3 linked regions of the Rhodospirillum rubrum ATCC 11170 genome follow. Each later gene encodes a partner of the first gene's protein in a complex. Links are inferred from orthologs where the notes say so. Each region holds a gene or a part of one and is shown in the gene's direction. Other genes may lie near its edges.

Evidence for each region.
Region 2: the proteins of RRU_RS11140 (region 1) and pnp are in contact, whole or in part, in a cryo-EM structure (PDB 9QH0), measured with the Escherichia coli proteins. The link is inferred for Rhodospirillum rubrum ATCC 11170 from one-to-one orthologs.
Region 3: the proteins of RRU_RS11140 (region 1) and eno are in contact, whole or in part, in a solved structure (PDB 2FYM), measured with the Escherichia coli proteins. The link is inferred for Rhodospirillum rubrum ATCC 11170 from one-to-one orthologs.

Annotation. Positions count from the first base shown.
Region 1 is NC_007643.1:2,495,158-2,499,739, forward strand. The notes cover bases 651-3,875. They hold RRU_RS11140 (ribonuclease E/G), read left to right. Parts: upstream 651-1,005; coding sequence 1,006-3,675; downstream 3,676-3,875. Other genes in these bases: RRU_RS11145 (hypothetical protein), read left to right, coding at 3,858-3,875. In the rest of the region: RRU_RS11135 (N-acetylmuramoyl-L-alanine amidase), read right to left, coding at 1-238; more of RRU_RS11145, read left to right, coding at 3,876-4,256; RRU_RS11150 (hypothetical protein), read right to left, coding at 4,466-4,582. UniProt on the Escherichia coli protein: Endoribonuclease that plays a central role in RNA processing and decay. Required for the maturation of 5S and 16S rRNAs and the majority of tRNAs. Also involved in the degradation of most mRNAs.
Region 2 is NC_007643.1:4,333,992-4,338,345, forward strand. What follows is about bases 407-3,403. They hold pnp (polyribonucleotide nucleotidyltransferase), read left to right. Parts: upstream 407-840; coding sequence 841-2,967; downstream 2,968-3,403. Other genes in these bases: rpsO (30S ribosomal protein S15), read left to right, coding at 407-563; RRU_RS19525 (glycerophosphodiester phosphodiesterase family protein), read left to right, coding at 3,018-3,403. In the rest of the region: tRNA pseudouridine(55) synthase TruB, read left to right, coding at 1-247; more of rpsO, read left to right, coding at 294-406; more of RRU_RS19525, read left to right, coding at 3,404-3,893; RRU_RS19530 (NAD(P)H-dependent flavin oxidoreductase), read left to right, coding at 3,985-4,354. UniProt on the Escherichia coli protein: Involved in mRNA degradation. Catalyzes the phosphorolysis of single-stranded polyribonucleotides processively in the 3'- to 5'-direction. Also involved, along with RNase II, in tRNA processing.
Region 3 is NC_007643.1:2,181,394-2,185,726, reverse strand. Bases 1-2,976 are described here. They hold eno (phosphopyruvate hydratase), read left to right. Parts: upstream 1-837; coding sequence 838-2,115; downstream 2,116-2,976. Other genes in these bases: RRU_RS09775 (sensor histidine kinase), read right to left, coding at 2,187-2,976; kdsA (3-deoxy-8-phosphooctulonate synthase), read left to right, coding at 1-820. In the rest of the region: more of RRU_RS09775, read right to left, coding at 2,977-3,209; magnesium/cobalt transporter CorA, read right to left, coding at 3,372-4,333. UniProt on the Escherichia coli protein: Catalyzes the reversible conversion of 2-phosphoglycerate (2-PG) into phosphoenolpyruvate (PEP). It is essential for the degradation of carbohydrates via glycolysis.

The DNA of each region.
Region 1 (4,582 bases):
GGGGCACCAGCCCCAGGGCGAACTCGACCTCGGGCATATCGATGATCAGGCGATAGGGCGCCGAGAGGGAGACGAGTTGCCACGTCACCGGCCCCGAAAGCTCGAGCACGAAGCGCGTCGAGCCGCCATGGTCGCCCAACCGCAGGCCGGTCGCCCGGGTCGCGGCCAGCGCCGGCCGGGGCGCCAGCAAGGCGGCGGCGACGAACGGGGTTCCCGCCAGCAGGCTGCGTCGGCTCACTCCGGTTGCTTTGCGGCGCGCCATCGGCGGTGTCGTCCCTCGGCCCACGTATCGTTCCATGGTTTGAAAGTCCCACCACAGGTATAGGGGACAGCGGCCCAATTGACAAGATTTCGATCTAAGAAGCCGCGATTACCCTATGATTTACCATGGATAATTAAAATTGGGTGCACCAGGGCCACACCCTCCGCGCGCCCTGGCTCTCGCCTTATCGGCGAAGCGGCGGGAAAATCCGACCGGAAAGAAAGAAGGTTGTGGAAGGGGTGGCCCGACTGTATCTTGATGAACGAGATTCCGTTGAAGGGTCTGGCCCAGGGCTGGCGGTCTACGCCGGCAACGGGGGCCGGGGCGACGCGAAGGACCGCCGGCTTATCGGCGGAACCGCGATCTGGCCGGAACAGGAAGCGCGCGGACGTCGGATATAGACGTCGACGTGCCCGGGCCCATCAACCGGTATTGTAACGCAACACATCCGTTCCCGGCCGGGCTTCCCCCGTGCCGGACGGGCTAGGCACCCTGGAAAATGACAATCCGGGTTTGGTGTGAACGAAACCAAGTAGGCTCCCGCGTTCCGCGGGGGATGCCCGCTGCTCCAGGATCGGATCATCCGGTCGGTGCGGCGGTGGCGCGATCTTATTGCCTACGCCCTTGGTCAGCGTTCGTACGCCAGCCCTCCGGCATCAAGAAGGCCCGCCGATCCCATCTGATCGACCGGCCACCCGTGGCGAAAAGCCCTGGTGGACCGGCCTCGCGGAGTATCCTTCCGAATGACCAAGCGCATGCTTATCGATGCGAACCACCCCGAAGAAACGCGGGTCGTGGTTCTGGACGGTACCCGTCTCGACGAGTTTGACGTCGAGACTTCAACGAAGAAACAGCTTAAGGGAAACATCTACCTCGCCAAAGTCGTCCGCGTCGAACCCTCGCTCCAGGCCGCTTTCGTCGAATACGGCGGCAATCGCCATGGCTTCCTGGCCTTCAACGAGATCCACCCGGACTATTACCAGATCCCCGTCGCCGACCGCGAAAAGCTGATCGCCGAGGAGGCGCTTGAAGCCGCCGCCGATGACGATGACGAGGCCGACAGCGTCGAGACCCTGGGCGGCGATGAAGCCGAAGACTCGGCCCCCGCTCCGCGCGCCAAATCGCGGGTCAGCCGCAGCTATAAGATCCAAGAGGTGATCAAGCGCCGGCAGATCATGCTGGTGCAGGTCGTCAAGGAGGAGCGCGGCAACAAGGGCGCGGCTCTGACCACCTATCTGTCGCTGGCCGGGCGCTATTGCGTGTTCATGCCCAATACCACGCGCGGCGGCGGCGTTTCGCGCAAGATCACCAGCGCCACCGATCGCAAGCGCTTGAAGTCGATCATGGGCGAATTGATCGGCCCCAAGGGCAGCGCCGTCATCTTGCGCACGGCGGGCAGCGAGCGGTCGCGGGCCGAAATCCGCCGCGACCATGACTATCTGCTGCGCACCTGGGATTCCATCCGGCAGACGACGCTGGCCTCGCGCGCCCCTTGCCTGATCCACGAGGAAGGCAGCCTGATCAAGCGCGCCATCCGCGATATCTATTCCCGCGACATCGAGGAAATCCTGGTCGAAGGCGATGCCGGTTACCGCACCGCCAAGGATTTCATGAAGATGCTGACGCCTTCGCACGCCAAGAAGGTCCAGCCCTACAAAGACGAGATCATGCCGCTTTTCCACCGCTATCAGGTGGAAAGCCAGATGGATGCCATGCATTCGCCGATCGCCCAGTTGCGCTCGGGCGGCTATCTGGTCATCAACCAAACCGAGGCGCTGGTCGCCATCGACGTCAATTCGGGCCGCTCGACGCGCGAGCGCAATATCGAAGAGACCGCCTATAAGACCAATCTGGAAGCCGCCGACGAAATCGCCCGCCAGCTGCGCCTGCGCGACCTGTCCGGGCTGATCGTCATCGACTTCATCGATATGGACGATCCGCGCTCCAACGCCAATGTCGAGCGCCGGGTCAAGGACGCGCTGCGCAACGACCGCGCCCGCATCCAGCTTGGCCGCATCAGCCATTTCGGCCTGCTTGAAATGTCGCGCCAGCGGCTGCGCCCCAGCCTGATGGAAACCAGCTTCCAGCCCTGCCCGCATTGCCATGGCTCGGGGTCGCTGCGCTCGGTCGAATCCACGGCCATCCATATCCTGCGCATCATCGAGGAAGAGGGCGTGCGCCGGCGTTCGAGCGAGGTCACGGTCACCGTGCCGACGGCGATCGCCCTTTACATCCTAAACAACAAGCGCACCGTTCTGGCCGCCATCGAGGCGCGCTATGACTTCCAGGTGTTCTTGCTGGGCGACGACACGCTGATCGTTCCCGATTATCGCATGGACCGGGTGAAGGCCGAGCGCGAGGGCTTGGATGCCCTGCCCGCCGCCGCCCCCCCGCCGACCGCGCCCGTCGCCGCCCTGCCGGCGCCCGAGGTCCTGGAAGACGAGGACGAGGACGAGGGCACCGTCGAGGACGAGGCCTTCGCCGAAGAGAACGGCCAAAACGGCGCCGATGCCGATGGACAGGGCCGCAAGCGCCGCCGCCGTCGCCGCCGTCGCCGCAAGGATCAGGACGGCGTGGAGATCGAAGGCTCGTCCGTCGACGACGAAGAGGGCGCGCCCGAAGGCACGGCTGACTCGACCGAGGACGAGGGCGCCGATGACGAGGGTGAGACCGGCGACGAGGCCGAGGACACGGGCGACGAGTTGGACCCGGCCGACGGGTCGCTGAGCGATCGTGATGGCCAGTCGCGCCGCCGCCGCCGTCGCCGCGGCCGTCGCGGTCGTCGCGACGACACGGGCAACGGCTTGCCCGAGCCCGCCGTGCCGGCCTCGACCGCCGATACCCTGCCCCTTGATGACGACTCGATCGAAAGCGCCGAGATCGACGACGATCCGACCGCCGAGGACGAGATCATCTCGTCGACCGACGCGGACAGCGCCCCGGCCGGCGAGGACTCTGCGGCGGCGATCACCGATGAGCTTGGCCGCGAGGGTCGCCGTCCGCCGCGTCGCCGTCGCCCCCGCCGCAAGGATCGGGGCGTCGAGACCAACCGCGCCATCGCCCTTGACGCCAGCGACGCCGAAGCCGGCCCGGCGACCGCCGAAACGGATCTCGCCGCCTTCGACGACGCCCCGGACGCCGAGGCGCCCTTCGCTGAGCCCTTGGGCGATGAGCGGTTGCTCGACGAGACCCCCGCCGAGATCGCCGAGGCCGAGGCCGAAGTCGAGACCGCCGAGACGGACATCGACCGCGACCCCGCCGACGGGGAACCGCCGACCGCACCCGTCGCGCCGCCGCCGGTCGCCGTCGTCAAGACCCCCGACCCCGCGGCCGCCGCCGCCCCGCCGGCCGCGGTCCCGTCTTCCGACCAACCCCGCCGCGTTGGCTGGTGGTCGAAACTGATGTCGTCCTGATCGCGGCGCCGCCCGCCGACGATCACCCGATGACGGAGGGGGACCGGAGCAATCCGGTCCCCCTTTTAGTTGACGGCCCATGCAGACAGCCGATCTGGACGGAACGGACCATCTAAGCTAGCGTTCAACGGGTAGGGCCAAGGCGGAGCGCATCGCCAGAGCGGCCCCTGGAGGACGACCCGATGGTGTTCCCCTTCTTCCCCTTCGGCGGATCCGCCTTCGGCGGCGCCCCGCCGCGCCAAACCGACGCCACCGATCCGTTCGCCGCCATGACGGCGCTGATGGATCTGGCCCTGCTGCCCTGGCAGGCGGCGCTGGCGGCCAATCCCTTCTTGCGGGCATCCCCCTTTGGCGGATTTTTCCCCGCTGCGCCGCCGGGCTTGGCGCCGACAATGGGCGAGGCTTGGCGAGCGGCCGATCAGATGGCGCGCTCGATCACCGAGACCCTGGCCGAGGGTCAACCGGTCAGCCTGACCCTGACCGACCCGGCGTCGCCGCTGTCGATGACCCTGGTGCTGCGCCTAAACCCGCCAGCCGCCCCCCGGCCCGCCCTGCCGGCGCCGACCATCATCGACGGCTGACCCCGCCCCCACCCTTCTTGGGCCCCCCATGCAAAAAGGCCCGCTTGCGCGGGCCTTTTCGCTGCGATCTGGGATAAAAACCCCGATCAGCGCTTGGAGAACTGGAAAATCACCGTAAGAAAAATACGTTCAGACCATATACAATATGCTTAGCTCTTTTTTCCCGCCCCACCCTATTGTCGGTTCTAAACCCATATCTTACCGTTAATCTACCCCCCGTAACTAGACCGCAGAGTTTCCATCTTGGTGCGACCGTGGGGAATTGCCCCCGTTCCATCGGTAACCACCACATCGTACCCCTCGATTATCGGGTAAATGCGTTGTTG
Region 2 (4,354 bases), 1.8 Mb from region 1 along the record:
CCATTCTGAAAGCCTGCTTCCCATCGAGGCCGCGCTGGCCGACATCCCGGCCGTGCCTTTGACGGAAGCGGAGGCCCGTCGCCTGTCCCAAGGACAGCCCGTGTCCCTCTTGCATCTGGCAAGCCGGACCCCCCTGAACGGACTCGCCCAAGGCGAAACCGTTCAGGCGCTGCTCAATGGAAAACTGGTGGCTTTGGCAAAAATCGTAGAGGGCGAAATCCGCCCCTTGCGCGTCGTCAACCTCTAGGCCGATCCCCACGCGGGACGGCGCTGGAAACAAGGAGATCATACCGATGTCGATCACGCCCGAGCGCAAGCAGGAAATGATCAAGGATTACGCCACGAAGGAAGGCGATACCGGCTCTCCCGAGGTGCAGGTCGCCATTCTGACCGAGCGGATCACCAACCTCACCGAGCACTTCAAGATCCACAAGAAGGACAACCACTCCCGTCGTGGTCTCCTGATGATGGTCAGCCAGCGCCGCCGTCTGCTCGATTACCTCAAGGGCAAGAACGTGAAGCGCTACGAAGATTTGATCGGACGCCTCGGCATCCGTAAGTAAGTCGGGTCACCGGGCAGGACGTCAAGGCGTCGCTGCCCGGTTTTCCATTCAGGCCCGGCATCACGGTGATTGCGGAGCACGGATGGCAAACGGTCGGAACCGCCCGGACTGGCGGGGCGATCCGTTGGCGTTGCGGCACGAAGCGCACGCGACGATGCAGGCATCGAGGACCCAGGGGGTCTCCGGCCGCCGTGGCATACGGAAGGCTTTCCTTCCGAATCCCCCGGCGGCTGGCGCAATCCGGCGGCGATGGATACGAAAAAGGATGAAGAAACGCATGTCTCTGTTCAACGTGTTCCGCAAGGAAATCGAATGGGGCGGGCGCAAGCTGGTCCTCGAGACCGGGCGCATCGCCCGTCAGGCCGATGGCGCGGTGATGGCCAGCCTGGGCGACACCACGGTGCTGTGCACCGCCGTCGGCGCGAAGACGAAGTCGAAGTTCGATTTCTTTCCGCTGACCGTGAACTACCAGGAAAAGACGTTCGCCGCCGGTAAGATCCCGGGCGGTTTCTTCAAGCGCGAGGGTCGTCCGAGCGAGAAGGAAACCCTGGTTTCCCGCCTGATCGACCGGCCGATCCGGCCGCTGTTCGTTCATGGCTACAAGAACGAAACCCAGCTGGTTTGCACCGTTCTGTGCCACGACCTTGAAAACAACCCCGATATCGTCGCCATCGTCGGCGCCTCGGCGGCTTTGACCCTGTCGGGCCTGCCCTTCCTCGGCCCCATCGGCGCCGCCCGCGTCGGTCTGATCGACGGCGCCTTCGTGCTGAACCCGACCCGTGATCAGATGGCCGACTCGGTCCTCGATCTGGTGGTCGCGGGCACCCGCGAAGGCGTGCTGATGGTCGAATCCGAGGCCCACGAGCTGTCCGAGCAGCAGATGCTCGACGCGGTGATGTTCGGCCACGAGGGCTATCAGCCCGTCATCGACGCCATCATCGCCCTGGCCGAACAGTGCGCCCGCGAGCCCCGCGCCATCGAGCCGCCGGCCCCCGAGGCCGAGGCCGTGGCCGCCAAGGTTCGTGAAGTCGGCGAAGCCGGTCTGCGCGACGCCTATAAAGAAGCCGACAAGATGGTCCGCCACGACAAGGTGGATGCCGTCCGCGACGCCGTGACCGCCGCCTTCGCCGGCGACGACGCCGCCCTCGCCCTGGCCGGCGCCGCCTTCAAGGATCTGGAGAAGGACATCGTCCGCGGCTCCATCCTTGATACCGGCCTGCGCATCGACGGTCGCGACACCAAGACCGTGCGCCCGATCGAAATCTATCCGGGCATCCTGCCGCGCGCCCATGGTTCGGCGCTGTTCACCCGGGGCGAGACCCAGGCGCTGGTCACCACCACGCTCGGCACCGGCCAGGATGAGCAGATCATCGACGCCCTGGAAGGCGAATACCGCGAAAACTTCATGCTGCACTACAACTTCCCCCCCTATTCGGTGGGCGAGGCCGGGCGCATGGGGTCTCCGGGCCGTCGTGAAATCGGTCATGGCAAGCTGGCTTGGCGCGCCATCCATCCGATGATGCCGGCCAAGGACGCCTTCCCCTACACCGTCCGCGTCGTCTCCGAGATCACCGAGTCGAACGGTTCGTCGTCGATGGCCACCGTCTGCGGCACCTCGCTCGCCCTGATGGATGCCGGCGTGCCGCTCAAGAACGCCGTGGCCGGTATCGCCATGGGCCTGATCAAGGAAGACGAGCGCTTCGCCGTGCTCTCCGACATCCTGGGCGACGAGGATCACCTCGGCGACATGGACTTCAAGGTGGCCGGTACCGCCAATGGTATCACCAGCTTGCAGATGGACATCAAGATCACCTCGATCACCAAGGAGATCATGAATGTCGCGCTCAACCAGGCGAAGGACGGGCGCATCCATATCCTGGGCGAGATGACCAAGGCCCTGGGCAACGCCCGGTCGGACGTGTCCGATTTCGCGCCGCGCATCACCACCATCAAGGTGCCGCCGCAGAAGGTTCGCGAGGTCATCGGTTCGGGCGGCAAGGTCATCCGCGAGATCACCGAAGTCACCGGCACCAAGATCGATATCGAAGACGACGGCACGATCAAGATCGCCTCGGCCGATGCCGAAGCGACCCAGCGCGCCGTCGATTGGATCAAGGGCATCGTCGCCGAGCCCGAGATTGGCGTGGTCTACACCGGCAAGGTGGTCAAGATCATGGACTTCGGCGCCTTCGTGAACTTCCTCGGCACCCGCGACGGTCTCGTCCATATTTCCGAGCTGTCCCAGGACCGGGTCAAGAAGGTCGGCGATGTGGTCAATGTCGGCGATCAGGTGAAGGTGAAGTGCGTCGGCTTTGACGATCGCGGCAAGATCAAGCTGTCGATGAAGCAGGTCGATCAGGTCACCGGCGCCGATTTGTCGACGCAGGCCCCCGCGGAAGAGTAACAACCCGACCGACGCGCGGAGAAGGCGTGTCCGGCCTTAAGGGAAAGACCATGTCCGACCGCTCTCAGACCGATCGTCCCGGTCTTTCTGGGACTCCTTCTCCCGCCTCTGGTGGCATCGCCTACCCCCCTGTGCCCGACCGTCTGATCGGGCACAGGGGAGCCGCCGCTTCGGCGCCGGAAAACACCCTGGCCAGTTTCCAGGCCGCCGCGGCGGCCGGAGCGCGCTGGGTTGAATTCGACGTCAAGCTGACGGCCGAAGGCGTGCCGATCGTCCTTCATGACGACACGCTTGATCGTACGACCAACGGGCAGGGGCCGGTTGCCGCCCTCTGTCTGGCCGATCTCAAGGACCTCGACGCCGGAAGCTGGTTTTCAGCCGACTTCGCCGGAGAACGGGTGCCGACCCTGGCGGAAACCCTCGACACCCTTGCGGTGCTCGGGCTGGGAGCCAATATCGAACTCAAGCCCTGCCCCGGACGGACCGCCGAAACGGCGCGGGCCGCCCTGGCCGTCGCCCAAAGGCGCTGGCCCCAGGCCGCGCCGCCCTTGGTGATTTCCAGTTTCGATCTGGACGCCTTGGCCGAAGCGGCGGCGATCGCCGCCCAGGGGGTGATGACGCCCTGGCCGCGCGCCCTGCTGGCCGATGCCGCCGATGGCTGGACCGCCGCCCTGTTGATCGAACGCGCCCGCGCTCTTGGCTGCGTCGGCGTTCATTTGGACGATGCGCTCGCCTCGGCCGAAACGCTGGAAACCCTGCGGGCGGCGGGCCTGCGCCGCGCCGTCTGGACGGTGAATGACCGGTCGCGCGCCCTGGCCTTGTGGGAACAAGGTGCGGATGCCATTATTACCGACCGACCGGCAAGTTTGCTGGATAAAGGGGACAAAAAGGCAGGGGACGATCCCGTGGGACCGACGGGCCGGTGATGCCGGCGCGGTGCGGAGTGCGGAGATTTTGCCGTTTTGATTTCCATGACGGATCCATGGACAAGAAAAGCAGACGGGAAGGGCAGCGTTCGTGAAAGATATCAAACCGCTCCTGATATCGGGCAAGGAAGTGTATCCCCTGGTCGAAGGCGGCAAGGGCGTTGCGGTGACGAACGGCCGCAGCTCGGGCGCCTGGGCGGCCGCTGGTGGTGTTGGCACCATCAGCGCGGTGAATGCCGATTTTTATGACGAGACCGGCGCCCTGGCCAATCAGGTTTACAAGGGGCGGACGCGCAGCGAACGCCACCGCGAGCTGATCGACTTCGGCATCAAGGGCGGCATCGTCCAGGCCCGCATCGCCCACGAGGAAGCGCGCGGCGAAGGGCGGATGCACATCAACGTCCTGTGGGAAATGGGCGGGGCCCGCGAGGTTCTCGAAGGCGTGCTCGAAGGCGCCAAGG
Region 3 (4,333 bases), 310 kb from region 1 along the record:
TGGCCCCGTCACGTTTGGTAATGATCTGCCCATGGTGCTGATCGCCGGTCCCTGTCAGATGGAGAGCCGCGAGCACGCCCTGGAAACCGCCTCGATCCTCGTCGCCCTCTGCGCCGATCTGGGCGTGCCGTTCATCTACAAGACCTCGTTTGACAAGGCCAATCGCACCAGCCTGTCGGGCCAGCGCGGCGTGGGGATGGAGAAGGCCCTGCCGATCTTCGCTGAGATCCGCGAGACCCTGGGCTGCCCGGTGCTGACCGACGTTCACGACGCCGGTCAATGCGCGCCGGTGGCCGAAGCCGTCGATGTCTTGCAGATCCCGGCCTTCCTCTGCCGCCAGACCGATCTGCTGCTGGCGGCGGCGGCGACGGGCCGGGTGATCAATGTCAAGAAGGGCCAGTTCCTCGCCCCCTGGGATATGAAGAACGTCGCCAACAAGGTGATGTCGGCGGGCAACGAGCGCGTGCTGCTCACCGAGCGCGGCGCGTCGTTTGGCTATAATACGCTGGTCACCGATATGCGCTCCTTGCCGATCATGGCGCGCGACACCGGCTGCCCGATCATCATCGATGCCACTCATTCGGTGCAGCAGCCGGGCGGGCAGGGGGGCTCTTCGGGCGGGCAGCGCGAATTCGCCCCCGTCATCGCCCGTGCCGCCCTGGCCGTCGGCGTGGCCGGGGTTTTCCTGGAAACCCATGCCGATCCCGATCACGCGCCATCGGATGGGCCCAATATGATCGCGCTTGATGCCATGCCCGCGCTGATCGCGGTCTTGCGCGATCTTGATGCCTTTGCCAAAAAATACCCTGTAACCCTCTGATATCAGGAGAGACCGTCGTGGCCGAGATTATCGATATCCACGCCCGCGAGATTCTGGACTCCCGCGGCAATCCCACCGTCGAAGTCGATGTGCTGCTCGATAGCGGCGCCTTCGGACGGGCTGCCGTTCCGTCGGGTGCCTCGACCGGCGCGCATGAGGCCGTCGAACTGCGCGATGGCGACAAGACGCGTTACGCGGGCAAGGGGGTTCTCAAGGCCGTCGAGGCCGTCAACGGCGAGTTGTTCAGCGCCCTTTCGGGTCTGGACGCCACCGACCAGTTGCTGATCGATCAGGCGATGATTGATCTCGATGGTACCCCCAACAAGGCCCGCCTGGGCGCCAACGCCATCCTCGGCGTCTCGCTGGCCTGCGCCAAGGCCGCCGCCGAGGAAGCCGAGCTGCCGCTCTATCGCTATATCGGCGGCGCGCGCTCGCACATCCTGCCGGTGCCGATGATGAACATCATCAACGGTGGCCAGCACGCCGATAACCCCATCGACGTCCAGGAATTCATGATCATGCCCGTTTCGGCGCCGACGGTGGCCGACGCGGTGCGCATGGGCGCCGAAGTCTTCCATGCCTTGAAGAAGAAGCTGAAGGACGCCGGCCACAACACCAATGTCGGCGACGAGGGCGGCTTCGCCCCCAATCTCGCCAGCGCCGACGAGGCCCTGGCCTTCATCGTCAAGGCGATCGAGGCCGCCGGCTACAAGGCCGGAGAGGACATCGTTCTCGCCCTCGACGCCGCCTCGAGCGAATTCTACAAGGACGGCAAATACGTGCTGGCCGGCGAAGGCAAGACGCTCGATGCCGAAGGCATGGTCAAGTACTACGCCGAGCTGTGCAAGCGCTACCCGATCCTGTCGATCGAGGACGGCTGCGCCGAGGACGATTGGGCGGGCTGGTCGCTGCTGACCGCCGAGCTTGGCGCCAAGGTTCAGCTGGTCGGCGACGATCTGTTCGTGACCAACCCGCTGCGTCTGGCCGAAGGCATCCGCAAGGGCGTGGCCAATTCCATCCTGGTCAAGGTCAACCAGATCGGCACCCTGTCGGAAACCCTGGAAGCCGTCGAGATGGCCCATAAGGCCGGCTATACCTCGGTGCTGTCGCATCGCTCGGGCGAGACCGAGGATTCCACCATCGCCGATATCGCCGTGGCCACCAACTGCGGCCAGATCAAGACCGGATCGCTGTCGCGCTCCGATCGTCTGGCGAAATACAACCAGTTGATCCGCATCGAAGAAGAACTGGGCCCCGTGGCCGTCTACGCCGGCGCCAGCATCCTGCGCGGTTAATCGGTCTTCGGCCGTTGTTGGCCTGATTGGACAAAAAACGGGCCGCCGTTCCCTTGGGATGGCGGCCTTTTTTATCCGTCGACGGCCGGCGGCAAGGGGATGCGGATGTGATAGCCGTTGCGGCCGCCGCTGACCCGGGCGACGACAAGATCGCCGCCCATGCGTTGGGCGAGCGAGCGGCTGAGCGTCAACCCCAAGCCGATCCCCATGGACTCGTCGCCGCCGCTTTGAAAAGGGGCGAAGGGATCGGCGATGCGGGTGAGCGAGCGGCTGAGGGAATCGCTGGTGACGGTGACGTGGAGAACGCGCGGTTCCCTTTGGCTTTTCGACAGGCCTGGGCTTGGCTGATCGGTGGTCGAGGCGCTGAGGTCGACCACCCCTTCCGGGGTCTGGCGAATGGCGCTGATCAGAACCGCATAAAGGATCTGCTTCAAGCGCGCCTCGTCGATCATCGCCTTGCCACCGATGCCCGCCAGATCAAGGTCGAGGGTGGAATGGCGGCGCGAAAACAGGGTTTGCAGGTCGCGGGCGCAGAGGGCGAAAAAGCCGAGGATGTCGACCGGGCGCAAATCCAGGCTCAGCGTGCCGTCGCCCACCGCCGACAGGTCGAGCAACTCGTCGATCAACTGGCGCAACTCGTCGCTGGCCCGGCGGATTTGGCCGACGCCCTGGGTGACCTGCTCGGGAAGCGGGCGGGTCTCGGCCAATTGGGCGATTTTCTCGGCATACCCCGAGATGGCGTTGAGCGGCGTGCGCAGTTCCTGATTGAGGTGGGATAGGAAGTGGTTTTTGGCGGCATGGGCCGCCTCGGCCTCGTGGCGCGCCGTCTCGGCCTCGCGCTTGGCCTCCTCAAGGGCGGCCAGACTCAGTGTCAACGAGCGGTTGACCCTCCAGACTTCAAAAAAGAAGGCGATGAAACCGCCGAAGATCGCCGCAAACAGCGCCAGGGCGATTTCGTCGGCTTCCCAGCTCTCGTGGGCGCGCGAAAAATCATAAAACAGATCGAACGCATCAACGCTCACCAAGCCGGCGGTCAGAACGACCGATAAGGTGAGGAAGACGACCACGGGAATCCACCGTTGCCGCGGTCTCATGGCCTCTGCGCCCTCCATTCCCCACCTCTGATCCCTGATCTCCCGGCTTCCGTCGCGACGGGGACGCAAGCCCCGCCGGTCTTGATGGAATCGACGTTAGTATCGTGGAAGAAAGGTCTACTGGCTAGGCGAAAGCTAGATCAAAAGGCAGGGTGTCGTTCCTCAGAGCCAACCCCATCGTTTGAACAACCGGTAAGGAATGATGGCCGAGGCGAGCATCAGGGCGATGGCCAGAGGATAGCCGAAAGGCCATTCAAGTTCGGGCATATAGCGGAAATTCATTCCATAAATGCTGGCGACCAGGGTTGGCGGCAGGAAGATGACGGCGACCACCGAGAAGAGTTTGATGATGGCGTTCTGTTCGATATTGATCATGCCCAGCGTCGCATCAAGCAGGAAAGTGATCTTGCTCGACAAGAAGGTGGCGTGATCGGTCAGCGACTGGGCGTCGCGGTGGAGGGTGCGCAAGCGGGTCCGGCTGTCCTTGCCGGTTTTGCGTTCGGTGGCGATCTGGGTGAGATAGACGAAAACCCGTTGCAGGCTGACCATGCTTTCGCGGATGTCGCTGGTCAGATCGCCCTTGCGGCCGATCAGTTTCAGGATCTTCTGGAAGTCCTTGTCGCGCGAATCCCGTGATCCCGACGAGTCGTGGGAAAAGATGCTTTGCGACAGGCGGTCGATTTCCCGGGCGTCGCGTTCAAGGACATCGGCCAGGCGGTCGACGACGGCCTCGAGCAGGGCGAGCAGGGTCTTTTCGCCGCTGAAACAGCCGAGCCCGGCTTTTTCGGCCCGCGTCGGGAAAGCCTGGAAGGCCCGGGGTTCCTCGTAGCGAATGGTGACCAGCCGGGCGCCGGCCAGAATGAAGGTGACGGGCGAGGATTGGGGCTGATCGGTATCGGTGCGCGAGAGCAAGGTGGCGGTCATGAAGATCGCGTCGTCTTCCTGATAAAGCCGGCTTGAAATCTCGATCTCCTCCATCTCCTCGCGCGTCGGGATCTCGATGCCGAGCACCGAGGCGACCTGGGCGGCCTCGCGCGGGGTGGGGCAGAAAAGGTCGTACCAAATAACCCGTTCGGTTTCATCGAGTGGCACTGGCAGGCGCCGTAGCCGGCCGTTTTCCTCGG